Linked DNA regions of Ketobacter sp. MCCC 1A13808. The protein of the gene in region 2 interacts with the protein of the main gene of each other region in a pairwise test. Links are inferred from orthologs where the notes say so. Each region holds a gene or a part of one and is shown on either strand. Other genes may lie near its edges. The genes, in order: ssb and FT643_RS13350.

The links.
Region 1: the proteins of FT643_RS13350 (region 2) and ssb interact in binary tests that used the Escherichia coli proteins (3 or more experiments, as listed by UniProt). The link is inferred for Ketobacter sp. MCCC 1A13808 from one-to-one orthologs.

The regions. Positions count from the first base shown.
Region 1 is NZ_VRKW01000019.1:16,350-33,095, reverse strand. The notes cover bases 11,899-14,800. They hold ssb (single-stranded DNA-binding protein), read right to left. Parts: upstream 13,639-14,800; coding sequence 13,159-13,638; downstream 11,899-13,158. Other genes in these bases: FT643_RS20975 (MFS transporter), read right to left, coding at 13,698-14,800; gspN (type II secretion system protein N), read right to left, coding at 12,124-12,873; FT643_RS20990 (type II secretion system protein N), read right to left, coding at 11,899-11,992. Outside these bases: FT643_RS21045 (flagellar biosynthesis protein FlgE), read right to left, coding at 10-243; bioD (dethiobiotin synthase), read right to left, coding at 534-1,232; malonyl-ACP O-methyltransferase BioC, read right to left, coding at 1,236-2,021; pimeloyl-ACP methyl ester esterase BioH, read right to left, coding at 2,025-2,828; bioF (8-amino-7-oxononanoate synthase), read right to left, coding at 2,844-4,013; biotin synthase BioB, read right to left, coding at 4,052-5,179; FT643_RS21015 (ComF family protein), read left to right, coding at 5,396-6,088; FT643_RS21010 (serine/threonine protein kinase), read left to right, coding at 6,185-7,165; FT643_RS21005 (ketopantoate reductase family protein), read right to left, coding at 7,195-8,199; FT643_RS21000 (YkgJ family cysteine cluster protein), read left to right, coding at 8,372-8,800; type II secretion system secretin GspD, read right to left, coding at 8,871-10,967; more of FT643_RS20990, read right to left, coding at 11,027-11,898; more of FT643_RS20975, read right to left, coding at 14,801-15,056; excinuclease ABC subunit UvrA, read left to right, coding at 15,276-16,746. UniProt on the Escherichia coli protein: Plays an important role in DNA replication, recombination and repair. Binds to ssDNA and to an array of partner proteins to recruit them to their sites of action during DNA metabolism. Acts as a sliding platform that migrates on DNA via reptation.
Region 2 is NZ_VRKW01000006.1:197,690-204,138, reverse strand. The notes cover bases 3,460-6,449. They hold FT643_RS13350 (primosomal protein N'), read right to left. Parts: upstream 6,071-6,449; coding sequence 3,848-6,070; downstream 3,460-3,847. Other genes in these bases: rpmE (50S ribosomal protein L31), read left to right, coding at 6,276-6,449; FT643_RS13355 (hypothetical protein), read left to right, coding at 3,460-3,888. In the rest of the region: FT643_RS13370 (GGDEF domain-containing protein), read left to right, coding at 1-498; FT643_RS13365 (GGDEF domain-containing protein), read left to right, coding at 473-1,651; FT643_RS13360 (hypothetical protein), read left to right, coding at 1,884-2,249; more of FT643_RS13355, read left to right, coding at 2,377-3,459.

The DNA.
Region 1 (16,746 bases), on a different replicon or contig from region 2:
CTTGACCGCTTATGCCTGAATATCAATGAGCGAGCCGATCGTGTCACTGGCCGTCTGCAGCACCTTAGCAGAAGCCTCAACCTGCACTTTGCCCTGCATCATTGTAACCGCTGATTCGGTCAGATCCCGGGTCGGGTTTTCTGATACCGCTACTTTAGCAATGTTGGCTGTTGCCTGATTGATCTGGCTATAGCCTTTTTGGATGCCCATTACACCGTTGTTCATAATGGAGCCGATGGCCATAATATTTACCTCATCCGGACAATTCTGAGACCCGCGCATACCGACTGCGGGTTAACACGCTGACCTAGCCCAGTGAGCTCCTGCATTAGCGAACCAATACAAAGCGGTCTAACGGCGTTCTAATCAGTATAGACCAGCAGATCAAATATTGTACTGCCGGAATCTACCCGGCAACGATGGAGTAAAGAGCTGCTTTTAAAAACGAAAATCATCAAAACAGGTTAGGGAGGATTCCCCCGGAATTGGCGGACTGTAGCCCCATACCGAAAACCACGCATTAAATCCGGTTCTTAAAGTGCACTTTCTAATAGCCCATCAATATTAAGAAATTCCGCGCCGCCCCACTCGCTCGCCGACGTCTGCCGGGGAATCACACCCAAACAAGGCGCATCGATACGCGCTGCCAACGTTTCAATATTTTCTGACACCATCGACGCTGCAGGATCCAGGCAATTCGCCACCCAGCCAGCAAGCGGGAGGCCCGCCGCGGTAATCGACTGGACTGTTAGCAGGGCATGATTCAGACAACCCAAACGCACCCCCACCACCAGAATCACCGGGATGGCTAGCTGACCTACCAAGTCCGCCAACGTCTCCCGCTCATTCAGTGGCACCAGCCAACCACCAGCCCCTTCAATCAAGGCAACATCGGCCGGCGTCATCAACGAACCGCGAATAACACCGGTTAATCGATCCGCCGACAGTCGCCTGCCTTCCTGCTGAGCGGCCAGGTGAGGCGCAATGGCCGACTTCAGCGCAATGGGATTTATTTGCTGGTATGGCAATTGCTCTGTCATCGCCCGACGTAATTGCAACGCATCGTCGTTAACCCATTCACCACCCTGCTCTTCACAACCGGCCGCGATCGGTTTCAATGCCAATGTCCGTAACCCCTTCTGCTTAAGGGCATTCAGCAACGCGACTGTCACGTAGGTTTTTCCGACCTCAGTATCGGTGCCCGTGATAAAAAACACTTTTGTTTTAGCCATAATTTATTTTTCCACACAAACGACAACGTAATGCCAACTGGCAGGCAATTGCCCCGATTCAGTCCGGAGCCTTTCATAAGCCGCAGTCATACGCAAAACAGTCTGTTTTCCAGTTAACGAGGGGGTCCGATTGGAAGTGACCTGGTGGGCGCCCAAGGTTTTCAATTCGCGCGTTAGCTCCCGCACACTTTTATAAAAAACCTGATCTGTACGCTCCTGAAACGCAACCATGTTAAATTCAGATTGCTGCAAGGCCAAGCGCACCTGGTCAACCGGTAAAAAAGAATTCACGTGGCTGTGACGGCCTTCCGCCTGCGCCCAGCTTTGCTTTAATTCGCAGAGTGTCCCGTCCACCGGTAACGAAAACAAAAAACGCCCTTGCGGTTTTAACAAAGCACGGATGTCGGTCACTACCTGAAACAGGTTATCGCACCACTGTAATGCAAAACTACTGAACACCAAGTCAAAACATTGTGACGGGAAAGGGAGTTGCTCGGCATCGCCACAGACAAACCGACTAATACGCTTATCTTGATCACGCTGTTGCGCGACCGCGAGCATTCCGGGCGCAATATCCAAAGCCGTGAGACTATCCGCATAAGGTGACAACGCCCGTGTTAATGCACCGGTGCCACAGCCGATATCCAATGCGTTCTGATAATACTTTCCCTGTTTTTCAAGCAAAGACAACATCGCCTCCCCCACTTGGCGTTGCACATGCGCAACACTGTCGTACCGGGTAGCGGCACGGCTGAATGACTTTGCAATAGCGCGCTTGTTAACTGACATAACTCATCCTAAATTCCGCGCACTGAAAAATTCTGAGCAAGCCGCCACAAATAAATCAGGAGCCGATAAAAACGGGATATGGCTCACCCCTTTGATAATCGCCGTGTCCGCCTCTGGTTGCAGTTTGGTTATTGCAGCGCTGACCCCCACAGGAACCAGGTGGTCATGTTCCCCAAAAAGATACAGTGCCGGACATTGAATCTGATTTAACTCATTGCGCAAATCCACTTGCTGCAAAATCTCCAAACCACAGCGCAACGCTTTTTTTGCCGGAATCCCGTGAAAGGTCACCAGCTCCTTGAGCCGACGTATATCGGCCTTAATGGTATCGCTGCCCTTGCATTGTAAAGAGAGGAAACGAATGAGCGTGCCTTCTGCGTCTTCCAGCAGCACTTGATAAAAGGCAGTCAGAATTTCCGGATTAACGGCCACCAACCACTGGTCGTCAGAAACAAACCTGGGTGTCGATGCCACGCTCACCAGCCCGGTGACACGGCCGGGATAATCGATCGCGGCTTTCATTGCTACCATGGCACCCAGCGACCAGCCCATCCATACAGCTTGGGCTGGAGCAATAGCCAGTATATGCCGCAGCAGATAGTCCAGGTCGTAGTCTCCGCCCGGCATAGGGCTACGCCCCAAGCCGGGTAAATCCACCACAGTCACCTGAAAACGTTGTAGCAGTGCTGGCATCACCGGATCCCATACCAGACTGTGCATACCCCAACCATGAACCAACAAAAGCTCGGGGGGGCGCTCGATATCGCCTGTGCAGCGAAAAGTGTCGTAGTAAAGTGACAAAGACATGACTTGGATAAACTCCTACTGCTGGTCAGTCTGGTGAAATACCGACACCAAGGTATCCAGCAATTGATCTATTTCGATTTCCTGATGATCGGCCTGCAACGTAATACGTAACCGCGCGGTATTAACAGGCACCGTCGGAGGCCGGATAGCGCCGACCAGAATGCCACAAGCTTGTAGCTTTTCGCTGATCTGAACCGCCCGTTCCGAATCGCCGATCTTGAAAGGTTGAATGGCGGATTGCGACGACAGTATTGGTAACTGCCGGGCCGCTGCAGCCCTGCGAAAATAGTCAATCAACGAGTGCAAACGGTCTATGCGCCAGGTTTCCGTTTCCAACAACGACAACGATTCCAGGGACGCCGCAGCAATCGCAGGCGGGATTGCCGTGGTGTAAATGTAGGATCGGGAGAATTGAATTAAAAACTCGATCAAATCATCGCTGCCAGCCACGAACGCACCATAACTCCCGAGCGCTTTGCCCAGTGTCGCCATATACACCGGTACATCGGACTGACTCAGGTTATACTCTGCCAGCACGCCTTTTCCCCGACCCAACACGCCCAGCCCATGCGCATCATCTACCATAAGCCAAGCATTTTCGTTTTGGCAGGTTCGGGCCATATCCATTAACGGTGCTACATCCCCATCCATACTGAAAATGGAATCCGTCACCACCAATGATGGCGTATCCGTAGCCGATAATAGCCTTTGTAAATGTTCTGTATCGCAATGGGGATAGCGTACCAATCTGGCCCGGCTCAGCTGCGCACCATCCAGCAGGGAAGCGTGGTTAACCTTGTCCTGAAAGACCGTATCACCGCGTTTTAAAAGCGCACTGATCACCCCCATATTTGCCATATAACCGGTAGAAAACAGAAGCGCTCTTGGCCGCCCCACCCAATCCGCCAAGCGCTCTTCCAATTGCTGGTGCAAACAGCTATGGCCGATGACTAAGTGGGACGCACCGCTGCCGACTCCAAACGTATTGACGGCCTTTTTCGCGGCTGAGATCAAGCGAGGATGATTTGCCAGACTCAAATAATCATTACTACAGAAATTCAGCAGGGGTTTTCCGTCACATTGTATGTGCGTTCCCTGAGCCGAGTGCAGCGCCCTGCGCCGACGATACAGATGCTGTTCTCGTCGTTGGCGCAGCCGGTCACCCAGCTGGAAAGGATCGCTCATTGTTCAATTAACCTACTAAGAAAAACCGTACCGGCAACTTACTGCAGCGCTCCGCCGGTTGCAGCCATCTTGGGGCATTGTTCATGCGGTTTAGGTGTCGCGCTTTTTCGGGTAGCGTCCACGAACAAGTGGGCATTCTTCTGGTGTTCCACCGAGTCCAGAATAGCCGCTTCATTAGCCTCATCACTGGCGCCCTGAATTTGCAGAGGTTTGATGCCCAGCTTGGCAAACAATTTCTGATCCGAATTCGCTTCCGGATTGCTGGTTGTTAACAAACGGTCGCCATAGAAAATCGAGTTTGCACCCGCCATAAAGCAAAGCGACTGCATTTGTTCGTTCATGGCTTCGCGTCCGGCAGACAGACGTACAAACGATTTTGGCATCAGGATCCGAGCAACCGCAATATTACGCACGAAATCGAACGGTTCCAGATCCGCGACATCGGCCAGGGGCGTGCCTTCGATCTTGACCAGCATATTAATCGGTACACTTTCTGGATGGTCTGGCAAATTCGCTAACTGCATCAGTAACCCGGCACGATCGCGGGCCGTTTCACCTAGGCCCAAAATGCCACCGCAGCACACTTTCATGCCGGCATCGCGTACATTGGACAATGTATCCAGGCGATCCTGGTAGGTACGAGTGGTAATAATGGAGTTGTAATGCTCAGGTGAGGTATCCAGGTTATGGTTGTAATAATCCAGCCCGGCGTCAGCGAGTCGTTGTGCCTGCCCCTGATCCAACATCCCCAAAGTCATGCAAGTTTCCATGCCCAGAGATTTAACCTGTTGCACCATATCCAGGACATAGGGCATATCCTTCTCCCGAGGGGAGCGCCATGCAGCCCCCATACAAAAGCGGCTGGCACCGGATGCCTTCGCCTGTCGAGCCTGTTCTAGCACCCGATTGATTTCCAACAGTTTTTCTTTCTCCAGGCCGGTATTGTAATGACCACTTTGCGAGCAGTATTTGCAATCCTCAGGGCAGGCACCGGTTTTAATACTCAGCAGGGTGCTGATTTGAACTGCGTTAGGATCATGGTATTGACGGTGAACTGTCTGCGCCTGAAACATCAGATCATTAAAAGGTAGATCGAATAACTGTTGGATTTCTTTGATTGTCCAATCGTGTCGTATCGATTCCACTGGATTCTGCTTTGCCGTCATGTCCCCGTCCTTTCTGCCGTCAATATTTGTCGCTGCGTTGTCTATCTGATTGCTGTAGAGCAATTTCAGATACTCACGCAAAACATGTTCCGAAATGCCACTCAGCCCGTGGGCCGGTTAAATTGAGCTAATGATGAGCATAGTAACCGGCGACACCCCTTTGTCAACTGGATAGTTTTGACAAAAGTTTACAAGAGGTCGTTTTATAACCTAAATATGTTTTCTTGCTTGCTATGCCAACGTTATATCGGATTGAAAGGCGAATGGTGCCCGGGATGCCATGATGATTTGCCCTGGAATCAGCATTGCTGCCTACGCTGCGCTGAACCATGGGGTACGCCGTTTAACGGCCTGTGCGCTCAATGCACCCACACAGAACCGGAATTTGATTCATGCCATGCCCCCTTCGTTTACGACTTCCCTATCAACCAACTATTGCTTTCCGGCAAAAGCGGAATCCGGGCGGAACTGTTACTCAGCTTGGCCCGGACTCTAGCAACAAGCATCCAACAAAATAATGTTGTTCGTCCCCAACTGCTGGTCCCCGTCCCTCTCCACCCGTACCGGCAAAGTGAAAGGGGCTACAATCAGTCCGGCATCATTGCTAAAACACTGGGCAATAAACTCAAGATCCCGGTGAGTTATACATTGATCCGGAAAATAAAAGACTCCGTTCAGCAGAAATCGCTTTCCCGCGCTGAGCGACAAGTCAATTTACAGCGCACCTATCGAGTTAACCGCGCCTTGCTGCGGGAAGAATATCCGGCGCTTTCCCACATCGCACTTATCGACGACGTCATCACAACCGGCAGTACCCTGAATCAGATTGCCGCTCAGTTCCGTCGCTCCGGCATCGAAAGAGTGGATGGATGGGCAGTCGCCCGCACCAGTGCAACCAATTCATTTTGATTGTTGTGCTAAAATGGACCGCTCCGTCTTAGGACGGCACCGACGGCAACCTTAAGTGAAGCGTTTTTTATGTCGAATCGACCCTCCACCGACAGGGTGCTACACCCCAACTATGACAACCTCACTCCCGACCTGATCATCAATGCAGTAGAGTCTCTTGGTTTTATCGCTGACATGCGTTTTTTTCCCTTGAACAGCTACGAAAACCGGGTTAACCAAATTGGAATCGATGACGGCGAGCCTGTCATCGTAAAGTTTTATCGCCCTTCACGCTGGTCCGATGAAGCCATTCTTGAGGAGCACGCTTATTCCAGGGATCTCGCCAATCTCGAATTACCGGCCGTGGCGCCATTGCAAGTTAAAGGACGCACACTGCACTATTTCCAGGGCTACCGTTTTGCTGCCTTCCGACGCCAAGGCGGTCAAGCTCCAGAACCGAATGATTTTGACCAGCTGGTATGGCTGGGTAGATTGTTGGGTCGACTGCACAAAGTGGGGGGAACGACTCTTTTCACTGCCAGGCCCACACTAACTATAGAGCGCATGATCAGCGAGCCCTCTAACTACTTGTTAAGCCGCAACTTTATTCCGAGCCACCTAATACCAGCTTACAAAAACCTGATTAACGAGTTTACCGAACGTTTCAGAAGCTTGTTCAATGCCATCACTCCCTCCCTAATACGCTGTCACGGTGACTGCCATATCGCAAATATTCTGTGGCACCGGGAAACCGGCCCCTGGTTTGTCGATTTTGATGATTGTCAGAACGCTCCGGCAGTCCAAGACCTGTGGATGCTGCTGTCTGGTAGCCGCCATGAACAGATCGCTCAATTCAGTGAAATATTGGAGGGGTATGAAGAATTCCATGATTTCGACCGGCGAGAACTACAACTAATTGAACCACTGCGAACCATGCGAATGGTCTATTACTCCGGCTGGCTCGCGCGACGCTGGGACGACCCGGCTTTCCCCCCTAACTTTCCCTGGTTTAATACAGAGCACTATTGGCAAAGCCATATAAGCGAACTTCAGGAACAATTATTCATTTTGGATGACGAACCCTTTCGCTTGTTTTAAGAACACGGATTGGCTCGGCAGCCATAACCCTACGCCGCTTTCGCGCTTTCCGGCCTCTCCGGAAGGCGGTCATAGAGCGCCTGTAATGCCACCGTAGATTGCCCCAACAGCTCACCATCATCGATAAAATGTTGTAGCATCATTCGCGTTTGGGACGCGGTTTTAACGAACTGAAATTTGGCATAGGATTCGACATCCATAGGTGAAACATAACGCATAACCGGTAACGCCAGCTTTACCCAGAACAAACTGAATAATCGCTCGGTCCAATTCAACCTCCGCCCAAATTTTGCCGCCACAATCGACAAAGCCTCTCGTGCAGCCCCAACGGCTAACCCAAGCGAATGACTAAAGCGTAATTTTTTGAACGACCAATGCTCCAATTCCAGCAAAGCCACCAGCGGAATCATCATCGCGGTTCGGTCTGCATAAACTCGGGACGCATCCTGCTCGACTTTCACGTTAAAGCGACCGTCTGCCATCGCCTCCATCACTCCGGTCAGACGCTCTACATCCCCTGAAAACTCGGCGGGCATCATGGGAAGAACCAGGTAGGCAACGCCCTGCTTTGAGGAGTCAGGGTGATAATCCGGCAAATCCGGCAAATCCGGCAATGGCGTTTGGTAACTGATAAAGTTAACTATGCCGCAGACGACTTGCTGCTGAGGGAATGCACTATAAATGTAATCGCGGTCATCAAGATCCGGTTGCAGCATCACAATGGTTGCGCCGCCCACCACTTCACGCAATTGTCGCAACCACTCACCACGAAGATCAGAGGAAGAAACGGTCAGCCAGACCTGATCCCAATTTGTACCTTTTAGCTCATCGTACTGCGTGAAAATACGGTCAGCCCTGAAAGCTTCAGCTGCACCTAAACCGCTACGACGACACCGGTAAAGGCTAAATCCCTTTTCGCAGTCGTATTTGTACTTCTCTTTCACCAGGTAGGATACGGACGCGCCACCTCGCTGCAGAAAATGCCCGTAAACCTGGCCCACGGCCCCTGCACCTACAATTAATGCCGTTACCACGTTATTATCCCCTCCTCTAGTGACCGACATCTTGATATAAACATACGATATAAAGGGGAACAAGCTAGCGCATCAGGAGAGGCACCGGCTGTTTATAACAAGTTGATCTAAAAGCATCATCTTCAAAATCTAAATTCATATTGGCCACGGACCAAATCTTTAACCTGTTGTTATGGCGAAAAAAATTGCTGTATCCGACACTACGTTATCGGACAATAAATGTGACATCTGTTACGAATCCAAATGCTGTCGATATGTGACGCAAAATATTGATAAACCCACCTCGATGCGGGATTTTGACCTGCTGTTATGGCAAATTTCCCACAAAAACGTACATATATTCAAAGACTCCGAAGGCTGGTATCTGCTCTTTTTGAGCGAATGCCTGCACTTACTGGACGATGGGCGTTGTGGAATTTATGAAAAGCGGCCACTGATATGCCGAGACCATAGCAACGACTATTGTGAGTTCGACGTTAGCATTGAGGAAGGCAGTGATCTGTATTTCGGAAGCTATGAGGCACTGGATAAATACTGCCGCAAGCGTTACAAAGGCTGGGACAAACGCTTTAAAAAGAAAAGCTGGCAACAAAACGCGTGAGTGAAACTATAATTCTGCGGACGAAAAAAAGGGGCTTTAAGCCCCTTTTCTTGTCAGTGACCAAGCGGAACTAGTCCGTCATATAATCACTATCATCCTGTTCTTCTTCGCCTTGCTCTTCCCCATTCGCTTTGGGGTCGGCTTCTGTCGCGGTTTGAGAGCCAAAGTGCAGACCTTTCTTTAACACTTCCTTGGCGCTTTCGGGAAATACCGAACTGGGAGCCTGCTCAATATTGCCGTATTGATCGATGGTCAAGCTCAAGCTGCGCATCTGCTTATATTTTTCTTCGCTCACCGATTTGGCGCCCTTATCATTGCGCACAATAGTCGGCTGAAGAAACATCAATAAGTTTCGCTTCGTCAGTTTCTCACTCTTGGCCCGAAATAACGCGCCAAGCAAAGGAATATCACCCAGCAACGGAACTTTGTTCACCACTTTCTGCACGTCATCACTGACTAAACCACCCGTGACAATAATTTCGCCGTCGTTGGCTAAAATTACTGATTTGACAGAACGTTTTTGCGTGGTTATGTCAGCAGCGCCTTCTATTGCCTGGCTGCTCACGTTGGAAACTTCCTGCACTAACTGCAATCGGACTACGTTGCCGTCGTTTATCTGGGGTGTAACGCGCAGGGTTAAACCAACATCCTGTCGATCGATTGTCTGGAACGGATTGTCGTTATTTCCACTCAAACTTGTACCCGTAATAAACGGCACATTCTCACCCACAATGATTTCAGCTTCTTCATTATCCAAAGTCATGAGGCTGGGAGTGGATAGCAGATTGGTGTTGGTATTGGACTCTACAGCCTGAATAATGGCTCCCATCCTGACTGCACCGTTTTGAGTTGCCCCACCCAGCAACAACCCAGAAAAAGAAGTATCTGTGGCGGCATTACCCGTCGTGCTGGTATCACTACCACTATCAATTAGCCCAGCTACGGTGGAAAGAGATAACTGACCAGGCACCGACAAGCTGGTTCCGCCTACCCCCTCGGCAGGATCACCATAAGCCCACTGAACACCGATGGCCTCACTAGCCGAACCGGATACTTCCACGAAAGCCGCTTCGATTAACACCTGAGCCCGGCGGACATCCAGCTGATCCACAATGCTGCGGATTTCAGCCAGATCGGCGGGAGCCGCTCGAACGATTAACGCGTTCAACGTTTCGTCAGCCTGAATGGTGACATCACTACCATCACCGGTCGACGTGGATAACGCTGGAGCAGACGTTTTCTTGCTGCCGCTTGAACTACTAGACGAAGAGCTTCCGCCGGTTGCAGACTTGCCTGCGATCAAAGCACTGAGAATTTCAGCTACTTTTTCGGCTTCCGCATGCCGAAGATACATAACCTTGGTGGACCCGCTGGATTCCACCGGCCGATCGAGGTCCATCACCAGATCTTTAATACGCGCTCGGGCGGATTTTTCGCCCCGCAATATTAACCGGTTTGTTCGTTCCTCGGCTACAACTCGCACCCGCACATTGCCGGAAGGACGGCTGGTCTTCTTCCCTGCATTTCCTGTCTCCACCGGAGTCAACTGCTCCAGGGTTTTTACAACATCCCCAACCCAGGCGTGTTTCAGCTGGATCACTTCCACTTCTTCGCTTTCTGCGTTATCGATACGCTTGATGATGCCCATGATACGGGAGATGTTGTTGGCATGATCACTGATAATCAGAGCATTTGCAGAGCTGACCGCAGCCAGATGCCCGTATTGAGGAACCATCGGACGTAAAATCGGCACCAGCTCCGTGGCACTGGTATTTTCTACCGGTATAACGCGGGTGACCATTCTCTCGCTTTCCAAGCCGCTGTTTGAGAGAGGAAGATCTTCCTGCTTCGCACCCTGCGTAGGCACAATTTTTACAACGTTGCCGGTTTTAACAGAAGCATAACCATGAATACGCAACACGCTTTCGAACAAATTATAAATATCCGCAGAGGACATCTCCGTGTGGGATACAACGGTCACCTCCCCTTTCACCCGGGGGTCCACGACGAAGCTATAACCGGTAATATCGGAAACCTGCTCGATAAAAGTTCGAATGTCGGCTTTTTTCATGTTGATTTTCCAGGCACCTCCGTCGTCTTGTGCCCAGGCACAAATCGATAACATCAGTCCAAAAATCAACGCCGCCAGCGTTCTAGTTATTTTCATATGGAACTCGCTTCCAACCATTTGTCTTTTCATTATTGCCAATCCAGCCACATCATTTATCAGCGCCCAGGTAGTTGAAATTCAGACTCAAAAGCCCTGCCGTTGCGCTCAAGGGAGATTCTTATTGACCCGTCTTGCATAACTTCTTCAATGAGGCCGACATCTTGTTGAGGATCACCAAGAGAACGACCATTCACGGCCAAAATCAAATCCCCCGGTCGTGCGCCTGCCGCGGCTAACATGGGGTTTGCACTTTCAGAAACACGATAACCACGGCCATTATTTGACGCCAGCCCGAACTGAGTCAGTACTTCAGACGGGTTCTGATCCAATTGTTCACGTAAAGCGCCCACCATCTGGCCGGTCATGGCTGCCTGCATATCCGCTTGCGACAGACCACCACCAGCGCCGGGTCGTGAGCCAAATGCCTTGCGACCACTATCTGACCCGGAACGACGCATCAAGTTTGCGGAACGCGCATCACGTCCACGCGCGGTTGACCCAGCTCGGCTCATGCCCGCTCCTGCGTTCTCAGGAAAATAAAGTGCTTCCAGCAAACCGTTGCGGTTCAAAAGTACACGGTCAGGGTGCACTGCTTCCAAAGACACATTACCGGGAACCTTATCGCCAACACGGTACAGAAGACTTTCTTTACGGGCTTCTGCAATCATGGCGGAAGAGCGTTCTTTATCGGGCGAAACGAAAACAGCCTGCAACTCCAATGCAAGGCGCGTTTCAGGAGCATCCACATCTGTGGTTTGAGTGGTTTCGACCGGCTTCGCTCCTTCCTTGCCGAAAAGACTCCACAAAGCGATAGCCGATGTATCGACCTTGCTGCCTTCGGAGCTCACCGGCATACCAGCCGTATTGCCATCCCCGTAAACCGAGGGGGCATCGCCAACAGAGGTATCTACGAACAAATACACTATCTGCACCAACACATAGGCAATAGCAATTACCAGGACGGCACACGCCAGTATGTTGCCTTTACTCACCCAAGGATTGGTTTGGGGATCCGCTGTCAATGTAATCTCCTGCCCTTCTTAATTCTTATTCTTATTCTGGTTCTATGAACCTCACTTTAACCGATGGTTCAACGCATACGAATAAGACGGTACTCTTCAATAACAGATTAGCATTCTTCAATAACTAAATATCAGAATGGCAGCGGTTGCTGCATATTTACCAAAACTTTGTCGTCACTACCCGAGGCTTCCATACCCGCAAGCCTTAACACTCGCTGTAACACTTTTACACTCGCGACACCATTTTCAAGCAGTAATCCCAGTTCGCCCAACGACTTATTGCCCTTTGTTTCCGTAAACGCCAGCATCAAATTGCCTTCGTTTTCGGAAAGCTCACCTTTCACCGGTGGAAAATCGATGGGGTTGCTTCTGCCGCGGCCGGGCGCAGTAACCATACCACCACCCCATGTTATCTGACCTTCGGCTGAAGATACCCGGTTTCCGCTTATATTAAAGCCGACTTGGTTCACTTTTAGCGCACCACCAGCGGACACACCGAATTCTCTTAGCATCTGATCCAGCATTCTGGCCTGAATATCCCCGTTAAGGTCGTTTGCACCCTTACCCCAGAGCCCTGTGAAAGCATCACCGGTCAGCTGGAATGCCTGGCCTTCAACCCGCAGCCCTAAACGGACTTCGCCCAAAATCAAACGGAGGGCCTTAAGGTCCCAATCTATAACTACCGGCCCTCGCAACGCAGGGTTGCGCAGATTGGCTACGGCATAACCATCCCAAACACTGCCACCGACTCTTTCGACCTGAAGCGGCAGACCTGCCAAAGAGCCTGAGGCGGCACGCCACAACAAGCTTGCTGGTAAGAACAAAATAGCAAAAACAATAATTGAGCAGACACCAAGTATAATCAGGTTGCGTAACTTCATAATTCGACTGGAAGGGCTTCCTCTCCTTGACGGCTCTTTTGAGCTTTATCTTATTCTTATTATCTTAAGCGCAGCAGCAGCTTAACATAATTTGTTCACGTCTCCCTATGCCAGAGAGGACATTCAAGCTAGTACCTGTTAACACTATTGCAAACAAATACTCATTCAGTATGGCAGAAATCCCGCCTAAGTCTTTGCTTCAATAAAACAATTGAAATACGCCGATTCCCCCGACCCAGTCACTTGATCAAGTGACTGGACCAAATTCCGGTATCGGGATGCACATCAGAACGGAATATCGTCTTCAAAGTCAGCACCAGCAGGCGTACTGCTACTCTGAGCAGGAGAAGAAGAGGAAGACGGTTGCTGCGCTTCGGGCATCTGATCGTAACCATCAAAACCGCCACCAGAATCACCACTTCCGCCACGAGAGTCGAGCATTTGCATTTCTGAGGCCACAATTTCAGTGGTGTAGCGGTCATTTCCGCTTTTATCTTGCCACTTGCGGGTTCGTAACGAGCCTTCAATATAAACTTTGGAGCCTTTTTTCAGATATTCGCCTGCAATTTCTGCCAATTTGTTAAAAAATACAACGCGATGCCACTCTGTACGCTCCTGCATCTGGCCGCTGTTTTTATCTTTCCACGTTTCGCTGGTCGCCAAGGACACGTTAGTGACGGCCCCGCCACTGGGCAAATACCGCGTTTCCGGCTCTTGCCCCAGGTTGCCCACTATTATTACCTTGTTCACACCGCGCTGTGCCATGAAACTCTCCCGCTTCTCTATATTGCTGTATGCTTTTGTGTATTCGAAATAAATCTTATTTATACGGAGGCTTGGGACAATTGCAACAATTGTTCTTGATCCAGCCGACTTTTATCCACTTTTAAATAAGCCATTTTGTCCTCGACGATCACGACGGCCTCCTCCACCCCCGCAATCGCCATAAAACGCTTGACCCAAACATGCGTATCCAGGTCAGAAGCATGGCTCAGCTGTAACGTCAGGCTATGTAAGTTTGGCGGCTGCCTCATACCTAAGGCAAATAGAAACCAAACTGCAATCAACCCGCTGCCAACCATATAGACTGCGGCACCATCAAAATTACCCAATAACCAGCCACCGCCTGCACCGCCTACGAAAGCGCCCAAAAATTGGCAAGTGGAGTAAACGCCCATTGAGGTGCCTTTGTACCCCGGCGCAGCCAGCTTACTCACCAATGACGGCAGCAATGCTTCCAGCAGATTAAAGCCCCAAAAGAACACAAACAAGCCTAACAGAATTGATACCAGGCTATGATGCCACAGACTGATAGCCAGGAGTGACACCACCAACAGTGCAATTGCGAACAAGAAAACCTGTTTCACCTTACCTGCTTTTTCCGCCATGATCATAAGCGGCAGCATCAGAATGAAAGAACCAAACAGTACAGGAAGATAAACCAGCCAATGATGAGTGCTCTCGATATTAGCCTGCCCCACCAACCAGCTTGGCAATACAACAAAGCTTGCCGTCAACACCATATGCAGCAGAAAGATTCCTAAATCGAGGCGCAGTAGATCGGGATTTTTCAGAACATCGACAAGATTATCCATGACGGGCCGGGTATCACGGAACACCCGCCGACTATCCGGATCCGGAACAACCCACACAGTGACTGCGATCCCTCCTACAGCCAACAACGCCGTTACCCAGAAAAGCCCCTGCAAATGAACAATACCGGCAATTACCGGACCTATAATAAGGGCAAGAGAAAACGACAAGCCAATACTCGCGCCCACTAAAGCCATGGCTTTGGCGCGCTGATCGTCACGGGTCAGATCTGCCAGCAACGCCATAACTGCGCTGGCTATGGCACCCGCTCCCTGAAGGGCTCGGCCGATTATCACGCCATAAATTGATTCGGACTGCGCCGCAACCACGCTTCCGACACAAAATACAATTAACCCTAATATAATAACGGGCTTACGACCAATACGGTCAGACAATAAGCCAAAGGGGACCTGCAACAACGCCTGAGTCAGACCGTAAGCACCTATCGCGAGCCCAATTAGCTGAGGGGTCGAGCCCGCCAACTGCTCACCATAAATGGCAAAAACAGGCAATATCATAAACAAGCCCAACATACGCAACCCGAATAGGCTGGCAAGGGACCATGTGGCTCGAGCTTCTGAAGAGTTCATCAAAAAATCTTATCCGATCAAATTGGGCAGGATTCTACCACTGATACCCTCTCTCCCGAAGTGCTGGCGCTGACCAATGATCCACAAAGTACATTTAGTTTGTGTAACAGGCCCTTTTAACCCTCTTATCAGATCCACAATCCGGCTCAAGCCATCTATTAAGTAGTTCCCGCTGTACAATCCCTTTATACTTGCGGGTTTTCATTGGCGGGGGTAACGATGGACACCATCCAAGTACGTGGCGCACGCACTCACAACCTAAAGAATATCAGCCTGGACATTCCGCGCGACAAGTTTATTGTCATTACTGGCTTGTCAGGTTCAGGCAAGTCCTCTCTGGCCTTCGATACGCTTTACGCAGAAGGTCAAAGACGTTACGTAGAATCCCTATCTACCTATGCCAGACAATTCCTGTCATTGATGGAGAAGCCGGATGTTGATCATATTGAAGGGCTCTCTCCTGCCATATCCATAGAACAAAAAAGCACCTCTCATAACCCCCGATCCACTGTTGGCACCATCACTGAGATCTACGACTATCTGCGTCTTTTATATGCCCGCGTAGGCACTCCTCGCTGTCCAGACCACGACCTTCCCCTGGAAGCACAGACCATCAGCCAGATGGTAGATGATGTGATGGCGTTAGCAGCGGAAAATCGTTACATGCTGCTGGCACCGGTGGTACAGGACAAAAAGGGGGAGCACCTCCACTTATTCGAGGAGCTACGTGCTGACGGATTTGTTCGAGCGCGAATAGACGGCATTGTGGTGGATCTGGATCAAACCCCGAAACTGGATAAGAAACGCAAGCACACGATTGAAGTTGTGGTTGATCGCTTCAAAGTTAAAGCAGGCTTGGAATTGCGCCTTGCGGAGTCGTTTGAAACAGCCTTGAATCTGACGACGGGTACCGCTTTGGTGGTCAATATGGACTCTCCCAAAGAACAATCACTATTCTCTTCCAAATTCGCCTGCCCGGTTTGCAACTACAATCTCAGCGAGCTGGAGCCCAGGCTGTTCTCCTTCAACAACCCCGCAGGCGCCTGCACCACCTGTGATGGGCTGGGAGTAAATCAGTTTTTCGATGAAGACAACATAGTAGTTTCTTCCGAGCTCAGCCTGGCAGAAGGCGCAATTAAAGGTTGGGACCGGCGCAGTATCTACTACTTTCAAATGCTACGCTCACTGGCGGAGCACATCGGTTTCGACATTGACAAACCTTTTGGCAAACTTAACAAAAAAGCCCGCCAGGCCGTTCTCCATGGCACCGGAACCGATTCGGTGCCGTTCCATTACCTGAATGACCGTGGCGATGCCATCACCCGCAATCACCCATTTGAAGGCATCATCCCCAACATGGAACGGCGCTACCGCGAGACCGAATCGGACGCGGTCAGGGAAGAGCTATCCAAATTCCTAAGTGTGGCGGATTGCAGAACCTGTAACGGCTCTCGGCTTAACCGATCTGCACGCCATGTGTACATAGAATCGGCCACATTACCTGATGTCATTAAATTACCGGTTGGCGAATCACTAGAATATTTTAAGGCCCTAAAGCTTCAGGGCAAGAAAGGCGAAATAGCGGAAAAAATACTTAAGGAAATACGCGAGCGGCTGCAATTCCTGGTCAATGTGGGCTTGGATTATCTGTCTCTCAACCGCAAAGCTGAAACCCTCTCCGGGGGAGAAG
Region 2 (6,449 bases):
CGCCGTAATTTTATGCAAAGACTGGAAGAAGAATGCCAGCGACAGAACCGCATTGACCAGCCGTTGAGTTTGGTGATGATGGATGCGGACCATTTCAAATCGGTGAATGATCGTTACGGTCATATCGCCGGTGACAGTGTATTAGCAGGTATTGCCGGAGTGCTAACAGAGGTTATGCGGGTACCGGCCGATTTGCCTGCCCGGATTGGTGGCGAAGAGTTTGCCATTTTGCTGCCCGAAACCGGCTTGCAAGGCGCTTTGCAGGTTTGCCGGCGTATTGAGCAGCGCCTGGAAAACCAAGCCTTTCAATCCGACGGCCATGCCTTTTACGTTACGCTGAGTATGGGTATTGTCGAAAGCAATGGATTGGATGCCGGTGCCTTAATGCACTTGGCCGATGCCAATTTGTTCAAAGCGAAAGCGCAGGGGCGTAATGGCATCGTGTCAACAGTTGAAGAGGGCTTAGCATACAATGCAAGAAGTGCTCCTTTGGCTTGAGACCTGGTTTCGGCAAAAGCGTGATGTAGTAGCCTGCTTGGTCATGTCCACGATGACACTGCCCATGCTGCTGCTGTTTATTTTCATGCCCTGGTTTGCACTTCGTCATCCGGAATGGCGTTCAATCTATGTGTGGAACACGGTGGTCATGGTTCAGGTGGTGTTAGTTGCCTGTGCGTTAGTGTTGACCGGGATTGCCCTGTTCAGTTGGCTTCGTCGTTTTTCGCAGCGTGACTTTCCGGCGCTCACCGCGCTCACGGTCTGCATCAGTTTGACGGCGATCTTTACCTTAAATTACAGCTATGGCTATAAAGATTCGCCCCTAATGTTGCTCGGTTTGGGCATGATGATTCTTGTAAGGGCTTTATTTAAGCCCAAAATTTACAAACCGATGGTATTTGTGTTGCTGTTTCTATTTGGGGCGGCAGAGGTGGGATTCTGGACTGGTTCATTGAGCTATGCGCCGATTCTGCGAACACCTATTTACACCGGAGCGGACTTACTACCCTGGTGGAGCTTTTGGTTGCGGATCATTTTTGTGTTGATCGCATTGCCGATGGTCGCGCTGTTTTTTATTCATGGTTATTTCATGCGTAAAGAAAAGCGGGCTTTGGAGCAATTGGCCATTACGGATTCGTTAACGGGTATCTCCAATCGCAGCTATTTTATGGCGCGCTTGGAAATCGAAGGGCGCAGGCACGCCCGCAAAGATTTGCCTATGTGTATTCTAATGTGCGATGTGGATAATTTTAAAAGAGTGAATGATGCCTGGGGCCATGCGATGGGGGACGACGTGTTGCGCGCAATTGGCAATATTCTCAATCAAAGTGTGAGATCGCATCACGACGTTGCGGCGCGCATCGGCGGCGAGGAGTTTGCAGTGCTCCTGGCGAATATGCATTTGCCGCAGGCGAAGCGAGTCGCAGAAAAAATCCGTCAGCATTTGAGTCATCATATCTTTGGTAATGCAGAAGAAAGCTTCCAGGTTACGTTCAGCATCGGTGTGGCCCAGGTAGATAACGGAGACGGGGCAAGGGGGCTCAAACTAGCGGATGATTATTTATATAAGGCAAAGGAAGAGGGGCGCAACCGGGTAGCCGCGATGCAGCTGGTACCCCGAGCGACGTTTTCGGATGCGGCAATCGTCGAATAGTTTTACACATTCTGATTTTCGCTGTTGGTAGCGATTGTTTAAGCGTTTGAATCTTTAGACGATAGCAGAGCTGGCATTAAGACTGCATTCAAATTGGTGTAAGTCGTTTTACAGCGCTTCCCAAACTAAATTGTTTCAGTTTTCGTGAATCTTAAGCATCGTCATCGAACTGTTAAGTTGAGACAGATGCGCGCGGATTCGCATCGAAAAAATTTTCCTAAGGTGCAAATGGATGAAGCACAAATCTTTCATACGTTCATTATTATGTCTGCTGGTATGCAGTGTTGCGGTGACTACCGTGCGGGCACAGAGCGGGGAAGCCGGTTCTACGGTCGGCGTTGAACAGGCCATCGCGTCCAAATCTGCTGGCGATAACGCTGCTCCCACTGCTGAGTCCGGGGGATTTACCTTGGCAACCTTGGAGTCAGGCTCTTCCCGCTTGGTGGCATCCTCACCCTTGCAGGATGCACCGGTTGCAAATCCAATGTACCCGCAGCCGGATGCAGTGCACTACGATCGTGCGCCGGAACCACCGGTGGCACTGTTGGTGTTGATCGGGTTGCTTGGGTTGATCGTTGGTCGCCGTCGGTTGCGATAATGGCCCCCCAACGTAGCCCGGTTATTTAAGTTCGTTGCCATACACAGTTGCTCTATTGGGAAAGTTGCCTGCCCTGGTATAAGGTTAATTAAGTTATTCACGATTGAGGCAGGTGATGGGGGCTACGGTGACAGGTTCAAGCAGAACTCAGGCAGACCTTGCTTTTGCGCTTGCCAGCCAGATTGCCAAAAACGCGGACTGCGACGGGTTCAATGTGGGGGTGTTGGGTGGGAGCGGTTCCGGTCGTTCCACTTTCTGCCGCTCGCTGTGCCGGCAAGTTGTGCTGGACTCGTCGCAATCCTGGCTGGTTGCGCAATTCCGGCCGCCCATTCAAGCCCGGCGTTCCTGCGTACTCCCGGCCTTGTTCCAATCTTTGCTGACCGCTCAACACATCGATTCTGCAAACAGCCAGGGCGCGAACAGTTTGGTTTTCCTGCATTCCGGTGTTTGCGCCAGGTTACTCCTGCTGTTCCGTTTTAGCCTGGCAACGCAGAAAGCAGGGTGGTTTTTTTTACTGTTCGCCTTTGCGTTCCTGTCGTGTTTGTTGCTTTGGGTTGCCCCCGGCGCAATCACACAGTTTAGTGCTGGCCAAATAACGTTGGCAGAAACTGTTGGTCTTTGCGGGTTGGCTTTGTTGCTGGTATTGATGGCGAGGCAGTGTAAAAAGCTATTGGTCATCAGCGATTCGGATGTGTCCCTCTCGCATTTAAACGAACTGTGTCGCCTGCGATTAAACCCGTTGTGGGGGCATCGCCGGCGGATGATCCTGGTAGCAGATGAGTTTCATGCCGTCGAAGGGTTGGCTTTGCCCCCGATACTTCATTCCCTGCACGCATTGCCTGAGTCGGTAACGGTGATTTATGCCCTGGATGCCGACGTTGCGTTGGCGGCATTTGCCGGACTTTATAAAGAGCTGAATGGTGGGCAGCTTTATGTCGATGTGCAACAGCAGGCAAGAGCGCAGCTGGCAAGGCTGGTTGATGTTTCTGTTAACCTGGATCTTTTGGATGCAACGCAACACCATTATCCGGGGCAACTTCCGCTTCAGCCGGATGCCGGCGAGGTTGCTGAAATACGGCAGCGTTTTGATAAATGGGTCGCCTATTTCGGTTTCAAAAACCCCCGCCAACAAAAGCGATTGTTGGCCACTTATCGAGTGTTGCAGGCGCTGATTGATGAAGACGGAGCCCTCAGCAAAGGCAACAATCCCACCCTGGATCATTTAACCGCGGATGTCAGTTGCCCGATGTTAATTGCGCTGTGTGCGCTGGAATATATAAACAGCCTGTCAGACCCGCATCTGCGAACCGCGCTGCTGTGCTGGATCGAACGTTACCGACAGCGAACCTTTCACGATGAAACCGAGACGGCGTTATCGGATATGGATTCAGCGGGGAGGCTAACGGAAGACATCATCGCGGTTGCGATCAGGGCACCACGGGCTACAGCCGAAAGCGGATCTGACTACGCTCGGTTGGTGGCGGCGTTTGTATTGCCAGCCCTCCAAGTTCATGCTCAGCGGTTGCAGGCAGCAGCGGATCAGTGTGTGAGCCCACCTAGCACTCCGCATAAGCGGGATTTATCGGCTTCTGGCTTGATTAATCCAGGGTCACGGGGTCGACATCCAGGCTCCACTTAATACGATGCCCCGCATTGTCCTCCACCTGCTGAATGGAAAAGCGCAACATATTCTGTAGATTAGGCCGGAGTGTTGCCCTTAACATCAACTGGAAGCGAAATCGACCGGCTTTTTTTGCCATCAAAGCCGGAGCAGGCCCCCAGATTTCCACGTTAAGTTGTTCGGCTGTGGCTTGCAGCGCCACTGAAACCTGGTGCAGAAAATCCGATGCTTGTTTCGGGTTAGTGCTCTCTGCCCGGATCAGGGCCAGATGGCCGTAAGGTGGCATGCCCATCAGGCGTCGCTCCTGCAGCAACTCGGTAGCAAAAGGCCCATAGCCTTGTGCGATTAAGGTTTGCAGCAACGGGTGCCCGGGTTGATGTGTCTGCAAAAATACCAGACCTTTATCATCACCACGGCCCGCTCTGCCGGCGACCTGTATTAATAGTTGAGCCATATGTTCGGTGGCGCGGAAATCGGCGGCAAACAAACCCGAATCAATGTCACAGACGGCGACTAATGTCACCTTAGGGAAGTGGTGTCCCTTGGCCAGCATCTGTGTGCCTACCAGAATGCAGGGCTCACCACTGGCAATGCGATCCAGTTGCCGGCCAAGGGCGTGTTTGCGTTGTGTCGTGTCACGATCAATCCGGATCACCGGTGTATCCGGGAACAACGCAGTTAGATTGTCTTCCAAGCGTTCGGTGCCCATCCCGATGGGTCTTAGATCGGTGCTTTTACAATGCTCGCAAAGGCGCGGAATGGCCCGTTGATGGTTGCAATGATGACAATGCAAACGGGCCGGACTGGAGTGGCAGGTCATGCGATGGTCGCAGTGCGGGCACTCTTTAAACCAGCCGCAATCGTGGCACATAAGCACCGGAGCAAACCCGCGCCGGTTAATAAACATCAATACTTGCTGCTTGGCTTTCAGGCGTTGTTTGATTTCAGACAGCAGTTCCGGCGACATGCCATGGGTCAGCGCTTTTTGGCGGATGTCCATAACCCGGAACTGCGGGGCCGCTGCGGAACCCGCGCGCCTGGTTAATAATAAATGCAGGTAGCGTCCACTGCGGGCATTGTGCAATGTTTCCAGAGCGGGAGTGGCGCTGCCCAGGATGACCGGGATATTTTCCTGTTTGGCCCTGATGATAGCCAGGTCCCTGGCGTGGTAGCGAAATCCTTCCTGTTGTTTATAGGAAAGGTCATGTTCCTCATCGACTACAATCAGTCCCAGCTTTTCAAAGGGGGCGAATAATGCCGAGCGTGTTCCCAGAACAATACCTGCTTCGCCAAACCGGGCTTTGCGCCAGCTGGTCAGACGTTCCCTTTCGCTCAAATTGGAGTGGATGCTAACCACGGGAACGGCAAATCGCTGCTGGAAGCGATGCAGGGTTTGAGGTGTGAGCCCTATTTCAGGCACCAGCACCAGCGCCTGCCGGTCGCGTTTCAAACAGTCGGCAATGGCCTGCAGATACACTTCTGTCTTCCCGCTCCCGGTCACCCCTTCGAGTAAAACCGGAGCAAACGCATTGCTGAGTCGAATCTGGTCCAGCGCGTGTTGTTGCTCCGGGTTCAGGGTCAGTGCGCTTTCGGCTAGCAAAATTTCCCGCTGCCAGGGGGTTCGTTGCTGCTGATCCTGAAGCGGTTCCGCTAATTCTTTTTTATGCAGTGCGTTCAGGGTGGCCCGTTCAACTCCCAACCCTTTTAACACCGGTTGATGCAGTCCTTGTGGATGTTCCCTTAGCAGCTCCAGGGCTTGTATCTGCCGGTTAGCACGGCGCAACTGATCGAGCCCGATCAATCGCCCTTTTTGCGTTATTCGCCACAGTTCGGTGCGTTCATGCCAGGAATTGTCCTGATTTCGCAGCAGTGTGGGAAGGGCGTGGCTATATACATCACCGATTCCGTGCCGATAATATTCCGCAGCCCACTGGCACAGTTTCATCAGGGGTTGTGGAATGGCAAGCTCGTCGTCAAGCACGGCACTGATGGTTTTCAGTTTCGCAGCGCTGAACTCCGAATGAAGGCTGGTGGAATGGATGATGCCGATCATCTGGCGTTTGCCGAAGGGAACTTTAACCCGGGCACCGGGTTGCAGCAGGTCGGCCGGGATGTCGGCTTTGGCTAAATAATCGAAGGTGCGGCGCAAGGGTAGGGGGAGCGCAACCTGAATTATGGTGTGTGATGGCTGGGTTAACACGGGAGATTAATCATAAAAAGGCCTGAATTTCCAACCAGTTAGAAAATAGTACCGATCAACTGTAATGCTTTGCTTGCCAATTTGCCACACTTTGGTATGATTCGCGGCCTTATATACGGTACTCGTATTGCGTATTCCATCGTATTTCATGCGGTGCCCGGCACAAGATCGGGTAGCGGCGTGAATAAAACATTAGGTGAGCATCATGAAGCAAGGCATTCATCCCGATTACGACACTATTAAAGCAACCTGCACCTGCGGTAACGTTATTGAAACCCGCTCGACACTGAAAGGTGAATTGCACCTGGATGTGTGTTCAGCTTGCCACCCTTTCTATACCGGTCAGCAAAAAGTAGTGGATACCGGTGGCCGGATCGAT